Actinospica robiniae DSM 44927: one gene and its partner. The protein of the gene in region 1 interacts with the protein of each later gene in a pairwise test. Links are inferred from orthologs where the notes say so. Each region holds a gene or a part of one and is shown in the gene's direction. Other genes may lie near its edges.

The links.
Region 2: the proteins of recO (region 1) and recR interact in binary tests that used the Escherichia coli proteins (3 or more experiments, as listed by UniProt). The link is inferred for Actinospica robiniae DSM 44927 from one-to-one orthologs.

What each region holds. Positions count from the first base shown.
Region 1 is NZ_KI632511.1:4,302,993-4,310,315, forward strand. The notes cover bases 4,365-7,323. They hold recO (DNA repair protein RecO), read left to right. Parts: upstream 4,365-5,450; coding sequence 5,451-6,197; downstream 6,198-7,323. Other genes in these bases: leuA (2-isopropylmalate synthase), read left to right, coding at 4,365-4,599; ACTRO_RS18285 (tellurite resistance TerB family protein), read left to right, coding at 4,729-5,349; ACTRO_RS18295 (isoprenyl transferase), read left to right, coding at 6,284-7,126; ACTRO_RS18300 (glycerate kinase), read right to left, coding at 7,187-7,323. In the rest of the region: GTPase Era, read left to right, coding at 1-58; ACTRO_RS18260 (SRPBCC family protein), read left to right, coding at 180-653; ACTRO_RS18265 (EVE domain-containing protein), read left to right, coding at 650-1,066; ACTRO_RS18270 (MarR family winged helix-turn-helix transcriptional regulator), read left to right, coding at 1,063-1,515; ACTRO_RS18275 (GNAT family N-acetyltransferase), read right to left, coding at 1,541-2,572; more of leuA, read left to right, coding at 2,830-4,364. UniProt on the Escherichia coli protein: Involved in DNA repair and RecF pathway recombination.
Region 2 is NZ_KI632511.1:5,680,985-5,689,523, reverse strand. What follows is about bases 1,691-4,610. They hold recR (recombination mediator RecR), read left to right. Parts: upstream 1,691-2,804; coding sequence 2,805-3,416; downstream 3,417-4,610. Other genes in these bases: ACTRO_RS24115 (aspartate kinase), read left to right, coding at 4,185-4,610; ACTRO_RS24120 (DUF5063 domain-containing protein), read left to right, coding at 3,409-3,942; ACTRO_RS24130 (YbaB/EbfC family nucleoid-associated protein), read left to right, coding at 2,438-2,773; ACTRO_RS24135 (DNA polymerase III subunit gamma and tau), read left to right, coding at 1,691-2,311. In the rest of the region: more of ACTRO_RS24135, read left to right, coding at 68-1,690; more of ACTRO_RS24115, read left to right, coding at 4,611-5,450; ACTRO_RS24110 (aspartate-semialdehyde dehydrogenase), read left to right, coding at 5,530-6,600; ACTRO_RS24105 (SigE family RNA polymerase sigma factor), read left to right, coding at 6,834-7,370; ACTRO_RS24100 (hypothetical protein), read left to right, coding at 7,370-8,539. UniProt on the Escherichia coli protein: May play a role in DNA repair. It seems to be involved in an RecBC-independent recombinational process of DNA repair. It may act with RecF and RecO.

The sequences.
Region 1 (7,323 bases):
GAAGGTGGCCAAGGACTGGCAGCGGGACCCGAAGCAGCTGCAGCGGCTGGGGTTCTAGCCGGCGGCTCCCGGCGGATGTAGCTGCGCCGGAGCGACGGCGGAGAGACGCGGAGAAGAAAATCACGGCACGTGACGCGGTGCCTCTTGACTGCCAATTAGTAAGCGCGCATACTAATCACATGACGACATCGAACCTCGCCGAAGCCCGGATCACCTCCTCCGCCGCCCCGGCGGCCTTCTTCGCGAAGTGGGCCGACATGGCCACCTGGCCGGAGTGGAACGCCGACACCTCGTGGGTCCGCCTCGACGGCCCCTTCGCCACCGGCTCCACCGGAGTCCTCAAGCCCAAGGGCGGACCGAAGACCTCCTTCGTGCTGGCGAAGGTCTCCGACGACGAGTTCACCGACGTCTCCACGCTGCTCGGCGCGCGCCTGACCTTCCGCCACCTCGTCACGGTCACCTCCGCGGGGACGGACGTCGCCGTCGCGGTGACGCTGGCCGGTCCGCTCGCGCGGGTGTGGAACGTCATCCTCGGCAAGGGGATCAAGGCCACGCTCCAGCGCGACCTCGAGGCACTCAAGGCCCACGCCGAGTCGATGCAGGGCATTGATACTCCGGCCGATTCGACCGCGGTGGCACAGGTGTCCGCATGAGCGGGTACTGGCTCGGCGTGGTGTGCCGCGACCACGTACGTCGGGGCACGGCCGCCGGCGTCGTCCAGCTCAACCACGGCGCCCGCGCGCCGCTCGCCCGGCTCGAGCCCGGCGACGGGTTCGTCTACTACTCGCCGCGCACCTCGATGAAGGCCGGCACCCCGCTGCAGGCGTTCACCGCGATCGGGCGGATCGCCGACGGCGAGATCTGGCAGGCCGACGAGGGCGACTTCAAGCCGTGGCGCCGCCGCGTGGACTACCTCGGCGACGTCCGCGAGGCGCCGGTGGCCGACTTCCACGGCGGCCTGGACCTGACCGACGGCCCCAACTGGGGCAACCGGCTGCGGCGCGGCCTCGTGCCGCTCACCGCGAGCGACTTCGCCGCGATCGAGACGGCTATGGTCACGGGGTGACCGCACGCGAGTTGAACACCGAGTTCGCCGACGCCGACGAGAGCCCCGGTCTGTTGCTGTGGCAGGTCACCAACCGGTGGCAGGCCGCGCAACGGGCCGCCCTCAAGCCCTACGGGCTCACCCACGTCCAGTTCGTCCTGCTCGCCGGGCTCACCTGGCTCGGCACCGCGGGTCCGGTCACCCAACGCCACCTGGCCGACCACACCGCCACGGACGCGATGATGACCTCCCAGGTCCTGCGCACCCTCGAGGCCGCGGAACTGGTCGAACGCCGCCCGCATCCGCACGACGCCCGGGCCCGCGCCCTGACCGTCACCGCGGCCGGGCGCGAGCTGGCCAACCGCGCCATCGTGGCCGTCGAACAGTGCGATCGGGACTTCTTCGCCGCTCTGGGAAGCGACGCAGCCGCGTTCACCAGAGCTCTGCGAACGCTCAAGAAGACGTCGTGAACCTCCCCTGCCCACGCGCTTTGCGCTACAGCGGCATGGTCCAGGCGGCGTGGGTGTCGACGGGGACGAAGCCCAGCGCCCGGTTGACCGCGAGTATCCGGGTATTGCCGACGGCGTTGTAGGTCTCGAGGACGCGCAGGCCGGGCTCGGCCCGTAGCAGTTCCCTGACGAGATACGCCTTGACTCGGATCGCCAGGCCCTGGCCGCGGTAGTCCGGCACCACCACCGTCTCGTTCTGCTCGCCGCGCACGCCGTCGGCGGTGTGGGCGGTGGAGAGCGCGGCGATCCGGCCGGAGTCGGCGTCCAGGAGGCACGCGGTGTACTCGCGCAGGCCCACCCGGTGCGCGGCGTGCTCGCGGTGGCGCACCTCGGCCGCGGTGAACGGGGTGACGCCCGGGTCGCCCGGGTCGGCGTGCAGGCAGTCGAGGGTCTGGGTGAGCGATTCGAGCAGGTAGGCCGGGCAGGCGCCGGCCCAGCGCAGGGCGAGCAGGCCGGGCGAACGCTGCGGCGGGATCGCGGCCGCCAGCCGCTCGGCCAAGCCCGGCTCGTCCAGCTTCAGCCGGGAGCGCAGATCGCAGCTCGACACCGCCAGGCCGCCGCTGCGGGCGAACGCATCGGTCGCGGCGTTGCGCGGGCCGTCGAGCACCAGCCGACGCCGGCCGTTCGCCAGGGCCGCGCCGGCCAGTTCGGCCAACAGCGTCGAACCGACGCCGTGCCGGCGGGCGGCCGGATGCACGGTCAGGGTGGCGTGCGCCAGCTCCCGGTGGAACGCACTGTAGATGCCCAACCGGGCGTAGCCGAGCAGTCGCCCGGAGCGATCGTGGGCCAGGTGCACGAATCGGCTGCCGCGGAACGGCGGGGCCAGTTGGGCCAGCAGCTCGGCCCGCGCACTGGGCACTTCGCCCGGACGGTCGGCCAGATCGGCGGCGTTCTGACAGGCCACCAGCTCGTCCAGTTCGTCAAGCGGCAGCACGTGTTCGGCCGTCGCGCGCACCCGGGTGACCCGCCACGGCCGCACGGCGGTGGCGGCGGGGGCGAACAGGGGACGCGGGCGCATTCCACCATCACAGCGCTTCCGGCGGTTGTAGGGGTAGCCGCCACGCTCACGGACGCCCGGGTACCGGCCGAGCGGGTGATGGTAGGGTGGGTGCCCTATGTACGGGTCGCGGCTTCTTATCTGCCGCGGCGAGGGTCTGTAAATCTCGGACCGGCACCCTCGCCGCGGTGACGGTGCTGCGCGTTTATCCTTCCTGGGCCTGAGCCAGCCCACGCCGGTCTCCACCGAGCAGTACTCGCTTCAGGACGGATTCCGAGATGACCATCGCCCCTTCCGCCGCCTCCGCCGCGGCCGGCCAGTACGACCGTGTCGCCGCCCAGCGGCCGAGCGGGATGCCCATCCACAAGTACGTGCCCTTCCAGCCGGTCGATCTGCCCGACCGGACCTGGCCGGACCGGGTGATCGAACGGGCGCCGCGCTGGTGCGCGGTGGACCTGCGCGACGGCAACCAGGCCCTGATCGACCCGATGAGCCCGGCCCGCAAGCTGAAGATGTTCGACCTGCTGGTCTCCATGGGCTACAAGGAGATCGAGGTCGGCTTCCCCTCGGCCTCGCAGACCGACTTCGACTTCGTCCGGCAGATCATCGAAGAGGGCCGGATCCCGGACGACGTGGTGATCCAGGTGCTGACCCAGGCGCGCGAGCACCTGATCGAGCGCACCTTCGAGGCGATCCGCGGCGCGAAGCAGGCGATCGTGCACCTGTACAACTCCACCTCCACGCTGCAGCGGCGGGTGGTGTTCGAGCAGGACCGCGACGGGATCAAGCAGATCGCGGTGGACGGCGCCCGGCTGTGCAAGAAGTTCGCCGACGAGCTGACCGGCACCGAGGTCTACTTCGAGTACTCGCCCGAGTCCTACACCGGCACCGAGCTGGACTACGCGGTAGAGGTCTGCGACGCGGTCAACGAGGTCTGGCAGCCCACGCCGGAGCGCAAGGTCATCATCAACCTGCCCGCCACGGTGGAGATGGCCACCCCGAACGTCTACGCCGACTCGATCGAGTGGATGAGCCGGAACCTGAAGAACCGCGAGTCGATCGTGCTCTCGCTGCACCCGCACAACGACCGCGGCACCGCGGTGGCGGCGGCCGAGCAGGGCTACATGGCCGGGGCGGACCGGATCGAGGGCTGCCTGTTCGGCAACGGCGAGCGAACCGGCAACGTCTGCCTGGTGACCCTGGGGCTGAACCTGTTCTCCCAGGGCGTGGACCCGCGGATCGACTTCTCCGACATCGACGAGGTGCGCCGCACCGTCGAGTACTGCAACCAGCTGCCGGTGCACCCGCGCCACCCGTACGGCGGCGACCTGGTCTACACCGCGTTCTCCGGCTCGCATCAGGATGCGATCAAGAAGGGCTTCGACCACCTGCACCGGGACGCCGCGGCGGCCGGCAAGGGGATCGACGAGATGCTGTGGGCGGTGCCCTACCTGCCGATCGACCCGAAGGACGTGGGCCGCACCTACGAGGCGGTCATCCGGGTCAACTCGCAGTCCGGCAAGGGCGGCGTGGCCTACGTGCTCAAGAACGACCACCAGCTGGACCTGCCGCGCCGGCTGCAGATCGAGTTCTCCGGGATCATCCAGGCCAAGACCGACGCCGAGGGCGGCGAGGTCTCCCCGACCGAGATCTGGCGGGTGTTCGCCAACGAGTACCTGCCCACGCCGGACGAGCCGTGGGGCCGCTACCAGCTGGCCGGGTACCGCTCCGAGGCGAACCTCGAGGGCAAGGACGCGCTGAGCGTGGACCTGACCGTGGACGGCACGGCGAGCACCGTGCTGTCCGAGGGCAACGGCCCGATCGACGCGTTCGTCAATGCCCTGACGCAGCAGCTGGACGTGGACCTGCGCTTCCTCGACTACGCCGAGCACGCGATGTCGGCGGGCGGGGACGCGAGCGCGGCCGCGTACGTGGAGTGCGCGGTGGACGGCAAGGTGCTGTGGGGCGTGGGCGTGGACGCCAACATCGTCACCGCTTCGCTCAAGGCCGTGGTCTCCGCGGTGAACCGGGCGGTGCGCGCGCAGTAGGGCTGCGGCCGGGGTATCAGGGGCAGTAGTCTCCCCCGAGGCAACCGGACGGCGGCGAATCGCGTCTAGGGACGCGTTCGCCGCCGTTCGCGTTCCACCGCGTGCGCGAATCCAAGCCGAGGGGTATCGATGTTGTTATTAGTCTGGGGCTTCAAGGTCTTCTACAAGGTGCTCGACACCGGCACCTTCTTCTGCCCGCGCTGCGGCGGCGACCGCGCCTTCGAGCACCGGGTGGGCAAGAAGTGGTTCCGGCTCTACTGGATCCCGCTGTTCCCGTGCAGCGGCCCGATCAACGAGCACGTGCGCTGCACCACCTGCCAGGGCATGTACACGCTGCAGGCGCTCAACCACCCCACCAGCAACCAGCTCTCCTCGCTGCTGCTCGACGGCGTGCGCGGGGTGCTGGTGCACGTTCTGCGGGCCGGCTCGATCCAGTCGCCCGGCCCGCGCGAGATCGCGGTCAGCGAGATCCAGGCGCACGGGCTGCCCGGGTACGACGACGCCAGCCTGCAGGCCGACCTGGACGTGGTGCCCGGCGACATCAGCGGCCTGCTGACCAACCTGGGCGGGCAACTGGCCGGCCCGGGCAAGGAGGACCTGCTGCGCGCCGCGGTGCGGGTGGCGCTGGCGGACGGGCCGCTGACCGACCTCGAGCGCAACGTGGTCAACAGCACCGGCGCGATCCTCGGCATGACCCAGGCGCACGCGCTCGGCGTGATCGCGATGACGGAGCAGTCCGCGCAGCGCTGAAGCACGGCGACCGCGCCGCTCGGAGCTCTCCGCGCGGTGTCGAGCGCGCCCGCCCCCGCATCCCGGGCCCGGCCGTCGGCCCGGGATGCGAGAATGGCGGGGTGACCCTGTATCGCGACGACGGCATCGTCCTGCGCACCCAGCGCCTGGGCGAGGCCGACCGCGTCATCACCGTGCTGACCAGGGAGCGCGGCCGGCTGCGGCTGGTGGCCAAGGGCGTGCGCCGGACCACCTCGAAGTTCGGCGCCCGGCTCGAGCCGTTCGCGCACGTGGACTTCCAGACCTTCGACAAGCAGGGCCGCGCCCTCGGCATGATCACCCAGGCCGAGACCATCGCCGCGTACGGGCAGCGGATCGTCTCCGACTACGCGCGCTACACGGCCGGCACGGCGATGCTGGAGACGGCCGAGCGGTTGTCCGACGAGGAGGGCGAGCCCGCGCTGCAGCAGTACCTGCTGCTGCTCGGCGCGCTGCGCGCGCTCACCGGCGGCGAGCACGCGCCCGGCCTGGTGCTCGACGCCTTCATCCTGCGCTCGCTCTCGGTGGCGGGCTACGCCCCGTCCTTCCGGGACTGCGCCGGCTGCGGCGAGGAGCCGCCGGACGCGCTGCCGTACCGGTTCTTCTCCCTGCCGGCCGGCGGCGTGGTGTGCCCCGGCTGCAAGCCGGGCGGCTCGGCGATGCCGCAGCAGGCGACGGTGGAGCTGCTCGGCGCGCTGCTGGCGGGCGAGTGGGGCATAGCCGACTCGAGCGAGGGGCGGCACCGGCGCGAGGCGAGCGGGCTGGTCGCGGCCTACTTGCAGTGGCACCTCGAGCGCGGACTGCGCTCGCTGCGGCTAGTGGAACGCTGACCGGCGGCGAAGCGTTGACGGACCAGAACGAGAACGAAAACGGCGGTTGACACGTGGCACTGCTCAGGAAGTCGAATCCGGCCCAGATCCCCGGTCCGGCGCGCCCGGCCGGGCCGCGCGCGTACCGCGCCCCGAAGCCGCACAAGGACGGCGCCGAGCCGCCGAAGATCCCGGGCGAGCTGGTGCCCAAGCACGTCGCGATCGTGATGGACGGCAACGGCCGCTGGGCCAAGTCGCGGGGCCTCTCGCGCACCGAGGGCCACGAGGTGGGCGAGAAGTCGCTCTTCGACGTGGTCGAGGGGGCCGTGCAGATCGGGGTGACGCACATCTCGGCGTACGCGTTCTCCACCGAGAACTGGAAGCGCTCGCCGGAGGAGGTGCGCTGGCTGATGGGCTTCAACCGGCTCACCATCCGCCGCCGGATCGACGAGATGGACGAGCTCGGAGTGCGCATCCGCTGGTCCGGGCGGCGGCCGCGGCTGTGGAAGTCGGTCATCGACGAGCTGGAGATGGCCGAGGAGCGCACCCGGGACAACGACCGGTTCACCTTGAACATGTGCGTGAACTACGGCGGCCGGGCCGAGGTCGTGGACGCGGCGGCGGCGCTGGCCCGGGACGTGGCGGCGGGCCGGGTCAACCCGAACCGGATCGACGAGCGGGTCTTCGCCCGGTACCTGGACGAGCCGGACATGCCGGACGTGGACCTGTTCCTGCGCTCCTCCGGCGAGCAGCGCACCTCGAACTTCATGCTCTGGCAGGCCGCCTACGCGGAGATGGTGTTCCTGGACACGCTCTGGCCGGATTTCGACCGCACCCACCTGTGGCACGCCATCCAGATCTACGCGGACCGGGACCGCCGCTTCGGCGGGGCCATGCCCAACCCGGTCGCCGACGACGCCGCGCGCACGCCGAGCCCGCTGGCGGGCTGAGCCGGGCCGCGCCGGCTCGGCCGGGCACGGGCCCCGCGGCACGCGGCCGCGCCCGGCGCCTCAGCCGAGCAGGCGCGGCGCGAGCCGGGTGAGCAGCGCGGCCGCGTCGATCATGCAGCGCTCCGGGTCGGGCTCGATCTCGGTCAGCGCGAAGGCCCGGAGGATACCGGCCCGGCGCAGCTGATCCTCCGTCAGCG
Region 2 (8,539 bases), 1.4 Mb from region 1 along the record:
CAGGCTCTGGCGGGTGCGCGAGGGGTCTTTCGCATTGTTGTCGGCGGAAGCGGCTAGGCTCACAAGCGTGTCGCTAGCGCTCTACCGCCGGTATCGCCCCGAGACCTTCGAAGAGGTCATCGGGCAGGAGCACGTGACCGGACCGCTGCAGCAGGCGCTGCGCAACCAGCGGGTCAATCACGCCTATCTCTTCAGCGGGCCGCGCGGGTGCGGCAAGACCACCAGCGCGCGCATCCTGGCGCGCTGCCTGAACTGCGAGCAGGGGCCGACGCCGACGCCGTGCGGCGTGTGCAGGTCCTGTGTGGGCCTGGCCCGCGGGGCGGCGGGGTCGCTCGACGTGATCGAGATCGACGCGGCCTCGCACGGCGGTGTGGACGACGCGCGGGATCTGCGCGAGCGGGCGTTCTTCGCGCCGGTCGAGTCGCGCTACAAGATCTACATCCTGGACGAGGCCCACATGGTGAGCTCGGCCGGGTTCAACGCGCTGCTCAAGGTGGTCGAGGAGCCTCCGCCGCACCTCAAGTTCATCTTCGCGACCACGGAGCCGGAAAAGGTCATCGGCACCATCCGCTCGCGTACGCATCACTACCCCTTCCGGCTGGTCCCGCCCGGCACGTTGCGCGACTACCTGGCGCACCTGTGCGAGCAGGAGCAGATCAAGGTCGAGCCCGAGGTGCTGCCGCTGGTCGTGCGGGCGGGGGCGGGGTCGGTGCGCGACTCCCTCTCGGTCATGGACCAGCTGCTGGCCGGCGCGGACGAGAACGGCGTGAGCTACCAGGCCGCCGCCGCGCTGCTCGGCTACACCGACTCGGCGCTGCTCGACGAGGCGGTCTCCGCGCTCGCGGCCCGCTCCGGCGCCGCCGCGTTCGAGATCGTCGACCGCGTGGTCGAGGGCGGGCACGACCCGCGCCGCTTCCTCGGCGACCTGCTCGAGCGGCTGCGCGACCTGCTCATCCTGCAGGCGGTGCCGGACGCCGCGGGCAAGGGCCTGATCTCGGTGCCGGCCGACCGGATGGCCCGGATGTCCGAGCAGGCCGCGGGCTTCGGCCAGGCCGAGCTCTCCCGGGCCGCGGACCTGGCCAACACCGGGCTCACCGAGATGCGCGGCGCCACCGCGCCCCGGCTGCTGCTCGAACTCGTCTTCGCGCGGATCCTGTTGCCCGGCGCCGAGGATTCCGCCCGGGCCATGGCGACGCGGCTGGAACGGCTCGAGCGCTTCGGCGCCACCGCGGCGGCGGCTCCGGCCGGGTACGTGCCCGCGCCGGGCGCCGCGGCCGAGCAACCCCCGGCGCAGCCCGCCGCGGCCGCCCCGGTGCCCGCCGCGATGGCCGCGCCGGCCCCGGCGCCGCCGGCTCCCGCCCCGCCCTCCTCGACGCTCGGCGCCGCACCGTGGCGCGAGCCCGCGGCCCCGGCCGCCCCCGCCGCGGCGGCGCCGTCCGCCGGCCCCGCGCCGAGTGCGTCGCCCGCGCCCGCGGGCGACGTGTCCGCCATACGCGCCCGCTGGCCCGAGATCCTCGAGCTGGTGAAGTCGCAGAGCCGGGTCGCCTGGACCATGATCTCGGCCAACGCCAACGTGGTCGGGGTCGAGGGGCGGGTGCTGCAGATCGGCTTCAACAGCGCCGGCCTGCGCGACAGCTTCGCCGGGTCCAACCGCGAGGAGACGCTGCGTCAGGTGCTGCGCCAGATCTTCGGCGGCGAGTGGCGGATCGACGCGCTCGTCGATCCGGGCGCCGGGTCGGGATCGGGGCAGAGCCAGGGATTCGGGCCGGGCGGCGGGCCGGGGCACGGCGGCCCGGGCTTCGGGTCCGGCGGCCCGGCGGCACCGGGTCCGGCGAGCCAGGGCTTCGGCTCGGGTCCGGCCGCCCAGAATCCGAGTGCGGGCCCGGCTTCCGGCGGTTTCGGCGCCCCGTCGCAGAACGCTGCGCCGCAGGCCGCCGCGCCCGCGTCGGCGATGCCCGCGGCCGGCCCCGAAGCGCGCATCGACGGGCCGGGTACGCCCCCGACCCATCCGCCGCCGGACCGGCCCGCTCCGGGCGCGCCGTACGCCGCCGGCTCCGCCGCGGCCCCGGCCATGCCCCCGGCTCCGAACGTCTCTTCGGCCGTGTCCGCCGCCACCGCGCCGCCGGCCCAGTCCAGGCCACCCCTCGCCACGGCGCCCGAGCCGGCCGAGGAGGAGGACCCGTTCGAGGCGGGTCTGGTGCGGATGGACGACCGGGCCGCGGTCAGCCTCGGCCCCGGTCCCTCGGCCCGCGACCTGCTGGTTCGGGAGCTCGGCGCCAACCTGCTCGAGGAGATGCAGGGCACTGATTGAGACGGGCCGCCCGCAGCCGCACAAGCTCCGGGCCCCGTAGGCTCGTCGAGACAGGGACCGGCCGCCTCCCGCGGCCGCCGCACGGAAGACAAGGGAGCGACGACGGTGTTTCCAGAAGGATTCGACATGGGAGCGCTGGTCCAGCAGGCCCAGCAGATGCAGGAGCAGATGCTGGCGGCGCAGCAGGAGCTGGGCGAGCAGACGGTGACCGGCAGCGCCGGCGGCGGCCTGGTCGAGGCCACGGTCAGCGGACTCGGCGAGATCAAGGGTCTGAAGATCTCGCCGGAGGCGGCCGACCCGCAGGACACCGAGACCCTTGCCGACCTGATCATCGCGGCCATCCACGACGCGAACCGGAAGTCCGACGCGCTGCAGCAGGACAAGCTCGGCCCGCTCTCGCAGCTGGGCCAGGGCGGCGGCCTCGGCGGCCCGGGCGGCGCCTCGTTCCCGCTGGGCTTCTAGGCCCTCGGGCGAATCGACAAGAAGGATCGGCATGTACGAGGGCGTGGTCCAGGACCTGATCGACGAGTTGGGCAGGCTGCCCGGCGTGGGGCCGAAAAGCGCCCAGCGGATAGCCTTCCACGTGCTCCAGACCGATCCGGTGGACGTCAAGCGGCTGGCCGAGGTGCTGGTGCGGGTTAAGGACACGGTGCGCTTCTGCGAGGTCTGCGGGAACGTGGCGGCCGGCGAACGCTGCCGGATCTGCCTGGACGAGCGCCGGGATCCGACCGTGCTGTGCGTGGTCGAGGAGTCCAAGGACGTGGTCGCGATCGAGAAGACCCGCGAGTTCCGCGGGCGCTACCACGTGCTGGGCGGCGCGCTCTCCCCGATCGAGGGGATCGGACCGGACGAATTGCGGGTACGCGAACTCATGGCCCGGCTCGCCGACGGCGTGGTGACCGAGCTGATCCTGGCCACCGACCCCAATATGGAAGGCGAGGCCACCGCCAGCTTCCTGGCCCGCATGGTCAGGCCGCTGACCGCGGACGGCACGCTGCGGGTGACCCGGCTCGCCTCCGGCCTGCCGGTGGGCGGGGACCTCGAATACGCCGATGAAGTCACCCTGGGCCGCGCGTTCGCCGGAAGAAGGAAGATCGATGGCTGATATCGCAACGCTGGACGACGATCTGGCCGAGTTCACCTCCGCCATCGCCGACCAGGTGGAGTCCTTCCTGGTGGCGGTCCGCGCGGTGGCCCGCGGCGAGGCCGCGGCCTCGGCCGTCTCCATGCTGCTGCTCGAGGTGTCCCAGCTGCTGCTGGCCGGCGGCCGCCTCGGCGCGATCGCGGACGTCATCCCGGAGGAGCGGTTCGAGGAGGACCCGGGTCCGGACCCGGACCTCGACGAGCTGCGCGACCAGCTCGCGCTGCTGCTCGACCCCTGCGACAGCTACCGGGAGGTGTTCGACCCGCTCGCGGTGCCCACCGAGGTGGAGACCAGGCGGATCTCGGACGATCTCGCCTCCACCGTGGCTGATCTGGCGCACGGCCTGACCCACTTCCGGGCCGGGCGCGAGACCGAAGCGCTGTGGTGGTGGCAGTTCTCGTACTTGTCCGGTTGGGGCCCGGCCGCCTCGGCCGCCCTGCGCGCGCTGCACTCGATCGTGGCCGGCTCCCGGCTGCAGGGGACCTGAGCCACTCAGCATTACGGAGTCGTCGCACTGGGTAACCCGGCGTCGCTCGCGAACGCCGCCCCCGCCGGCCCGGCCGAGGCGGCGGCGCCCACCAGGCGGAACGAACGGGACATCCCGACGCCAGGCCGGATACGATGGGCGCGCCTCTCGGTTCGTCGGAGCACGCCAGTAGACGTGCGCGGCCGGGAGAGGCGTCGCCGGGTCAGTAGGCCCGGGGCGCACGAGAGAGTTTGGAGCTCACGGTGAGCCTTGTCGTACAGAAGTACGGTGGCTCCTCGGTGGCCGATGCGGAGAGCATCAAGCGCGTAGCCAAGCGGATCGTCGCGGCCAAGCGCGCCGGAAACGAGGTCGTGGTCGTCGTCTCCGCCATGGGAGACACCACCGACGAGCTGATCGACCTCGCCCAGCAGGTGTCCCCGCTGCCGGAAGGCCGCGAACTGGACATGCTGCTCACCTCCGGCGAGCGGATCTCGATGGCGCTGCTGGCGATGGCGATCGGGTCGCTCGGGGTCGAAGCCCGTTCCTTCACCGGTTCCCAGGCCGGGGTCATCACCGACCGGGTGCACAACCGGGCCCGGATCATCCGGGTCACCCCGGGCCGCATCCACAAGGCGCTGGAAGAGGGCGCGATCGCGATCGTGGCCGGCTTCCAGGGCGTCTCGCACGACACCAAGGACATCACCACGCTCGGCCGGGGCGGCTCGGACACCACCGCGGTGGCGCTGGCCGCCGCCATGGGCGCGGAGGTCTGCGAGATCTACACCGACGTGGACGGGGTCTACACCGCCGATCCGCGCCTGGTCCCGACCGCGCGCAAGCTGCCGGCCGTCCGGTACGAGGAGATGCTCGAGCTCGCCGCGTCCGGCGCCAAGATCCTGCATCTGCGCTGCGTCGAATACGCCCGCCGGTTCGACGTCCCCATTCACGTAAGGTCCTCCTTCTCCACGCTGGAGGGCACCTGGATCCGCAACACCGCCGAAGGAGCCGAGATGGAGCAGGCGATCATCGCCGGGGTCGCCCACGACACCAGCGAGGCGAAGATCACCGTGGTCGGCGTCCCGGACAAGCCGGGCGAGGCCGCCCGCATCTTCCGGGCCGTGGCCGACGCCGAGATCAACATCGACATGGTGGTGCAGAACGTCTCCGCCGCCGCGACCGGCCTGACCGACATCTCCTTCACCCTGCCCAAGACCGACGGGGCCAAGGCGATGAGCCTGCTGGACAAGCTCAAGGAGCACATCGGCTTCGACTCGCTGGCCTACGACGACCAGATCGCCAAGGTCTCGCTGATCGGCGCCGGCATGAAGTCGCACCCCGGGGTGACCGCCTCCTTCTTCGAGGCCCTCGCCCAGGCCGGGGTGAACGCGGAGATGATCTCCACCAGCGAGATCCGCATCTCCGTGGTCTGCCGCGCGGACAGCGTCAAGCCGGCGGTCGCGGCCATCCACACCGCCTTCGACCTCGACACGGACGACGAGGCCGTGGTCTACGCCGGGACGGGCCGATAGCCATGAACGAGCTTGCGAGTGAATCGATGAGCACAGTGCCTGCGCGAATGCGCCGACCGAGCGCTAGCGAGGTAGCGTCATGAACCAGTACACGAAGAAGCTGCCGACCCTCGCCGTGGTCGGCGCCACCGGTGCCGTCGGCACCGTGATGCTCGAGATCCTCTCCACCCGGCAGAACGTCTGGGGCGAGATCCGGCTGATCGCCTCGGCCCGGTCGGCGGGCAAGCTGCTGACCGTGCGCGGCGAGCAGATCCCGGTGGTGGCCCTGAGCGAAGAGGCCTTCGACGGCGTGGACGTCGCGATGTTCGACGTGCCGGACGAGGTCTCGGCGCAGTGGGGCCCGGTCGCGGCGGCGCGCGGCGCGGTCGTGGTGGACAACTCCGGCGCGTTCCGGATGGACCCGGACGTCCCGCTGGTGGTGCCGGAGGTCAACCCGGCGGCGGCGCGGCAGCGTCCGCGCGGGATCATCTCGAACCCGAACTGCACCACGCTCTCGATGATCGTGGCGATGGGCGCGCTGCACGCCGAGTTCGGGCTGACCAAGCTCGTCGTCTCCTCCTACCAGGCGGCCTCGGGCGCCGGGCAGGCCGGCATCGACACGCTGCGCGACCAGCTGGCCAAGGTCTCCGCGACGCCGAACCTGGGCACCGCCCCGGGTGACCTGCGCCGCGCGGTCGGCGACCTCGGGCCGTTCCCGGCGCCGCTGGCGCTGAACGTGGTGCCGTGGGCCGGCTCGCTCAAGGACGACGGCTGGTCCTCCGAGGAGCTGAAGGTGCGCAACGAGTCGCGCAAGATCCTCGGCCTGCCGGAGCTGAAGGTCTCGGCCACCTGCGTGCGGGTGCCGGTGATCACCACCCACTCGCTGGCGGTGCACGCCTCCTTCGAGCGCGAGATCACCGCGGACCAGGCCCGCGCGGTGCTGCGGGACGCGCCGGGGATAGTGCTGTGCGACGACCCGGCCAACGGCGAGTTCCCCACGCCCAACGACGTGGTCGGCACCGACCCGACCTGGGTCGGGCGGATCCGGCAGTCGCTGGACGAGCCGAACGAGCTCGAGCTGTTCGTGTGCGGGGACAACCTGCGCAAGGGCGCCGCGCTGAACACCGCCCAGATCGCCGAGCTGATCGCCGCGGAGCTGACGGAGATCTAGCCGAGATCAGCGCCCTGCGTCCAACCCCCCGCCGGTTCACTCCTGCGGGGGGTTTTTCTCTTGTCCGGGCGCGCGCGGGCGGATGCCGGTGCCATCCTTGGCACTCGTGGAAGCCCCCGACAGTCCATCCCCAAGAGCACTCGAATGGGGTACAACGGTCGGTGGGTTCCATATGTCTAACTGTCGTGACTCTGTCCGCGTCCGAAGGGTTCTGTCCGTCGCCGCCCTTCGCCATACGGCCGCGCCCGGCTCCGACGGGAGGTGCGGTGGCGACTGACGTCGATGTGACGACCGATCTGTTGACCGAGACCTACCAGCGCCACTACACCTCGCTGCTGCGCCTCGCCGCGCTGCTGCTCGACGACATCGGGTCCTGCGAGGACGTGGTGCAGGAGGCGTTCATCCGGGTGCACGGCGCCCGGGCGCGGGTGCGCGAGGCGGACAAGCTGCTCGCCTATCTGCGCCAGACCGTGGTCAACCTCTCCCGCTCGACCCTGCGCCGGCGGCTGCTCGGGCTCAAGCTGCTGCCCAAGCCGATGCCGGACGCGGCGAGCGCGGAGGAGGGCGCGTACGCGGCCCTGGAGAAGGACGCGCTGATCAAGGCGCTGCGCGGCCTGCAGCGGCGGCAGCGCGAAGTACTGGTCCTGCGTTACTACTCGGACATGACGGAGGCTCAGGTGGCTTCGGCACTCGGGCTCTCCATCGGTTCGGTGAAGGCCTACGGCTCACGGGGCATCGAGGCCCTGCGCAGCCGGCTGGAGGAGCAGTGATGAACGAGGAGCGCGCGTCCCGGGAGGGGCCGCCGCGTCGCTCCGGGGGTGCGGGCGGCGGACGGCGCCGGGCGGCGGCGCCGCTGGATCCGGCGGACCTCGCCACGGCGCTCCAGCGCAGCGTGGCGGAGATCGGCACGGCGGGGCCGCCGAGGGCGGGCCTGGCCCGGATCCGTCGCAAGGCCAAGGCCAGACAGCGTCGCCGCACCGTGATGGCGGGCAGCGCCGGCGTGCTGTTCATGGCGATGGCGGTCAGCGTGGTCACCGGCAACAGCTTCGACATCGTGCCCGTACTCACCAGCGTGGTGGGCTTGGGCGGCGGCGATTCGACGCCCTCGAGCGGCGTCACAGCCACTCCGGACGGCCACGGCCAGGTGCGCACGGTGCGGCCGATGGCCGGGCGCAAGGGCCCGGCCATCGGCCCGGGCGACGTGACGGCCACGCCTTCGGCGCTGGCGGGTACCAAGGTCGCAGCGTGCACCGCGGCAGATCTGATCACGGTGGACTCCGTGGATTCGGTGATCGGCGGTGTCTCCTACGGCCATGTCGAGGCGGTGGCGCAACACCCGTGCGCGGTGGCCGGTCCGCCGGTGCTCCAGGTCGCCAATGCCACGGCGAACGCGGCGAGTTCGGTGGTGCTGCTGCGGCATAACGCCTCGGACGGCTCGCAGCTCCCGCAGGTGCCGACTTGGGGCACGGTGCTCGTGCTCCAGGCGGGTCAGGGCTATGACTTCCAGTTCGCCTGGGCGCCGGACGCTTGTCCGGCGCCGGGGACGAGCGGGGCTCCGGCCGGTTCGGGCACGGGCGGCGGGCCGAGCGGCGCGTCGGGCGAGCCCGGCGGGACGTCTCCCGGGAGCGCGTCGCCGGCCTCGGGCAAGTACCAGCTCAGCTACCTGGTGACGGCGACGAGCCTGACTTCGCCGGTGACGCTGGAAGCGGCTTGCGGGGCGACGGTGTACGTCACGGACGTCTACGCCCGCGGAGCCTACCCGCTGCCCAAGCCGGAAACGACGCCCACGCCGCAGCCCGCGACCACGAGCGCAGCGGCGCCGGACTCCCCGTCCACGCCGCCGTCCACGAGCAGCAGCGCGCCGCCGCCGCCACCACCACCGCCCTCGTCCGACGTCCCCACCAACGGTTCCGGGGTATCACCCGGGGCGCCGGCGGCC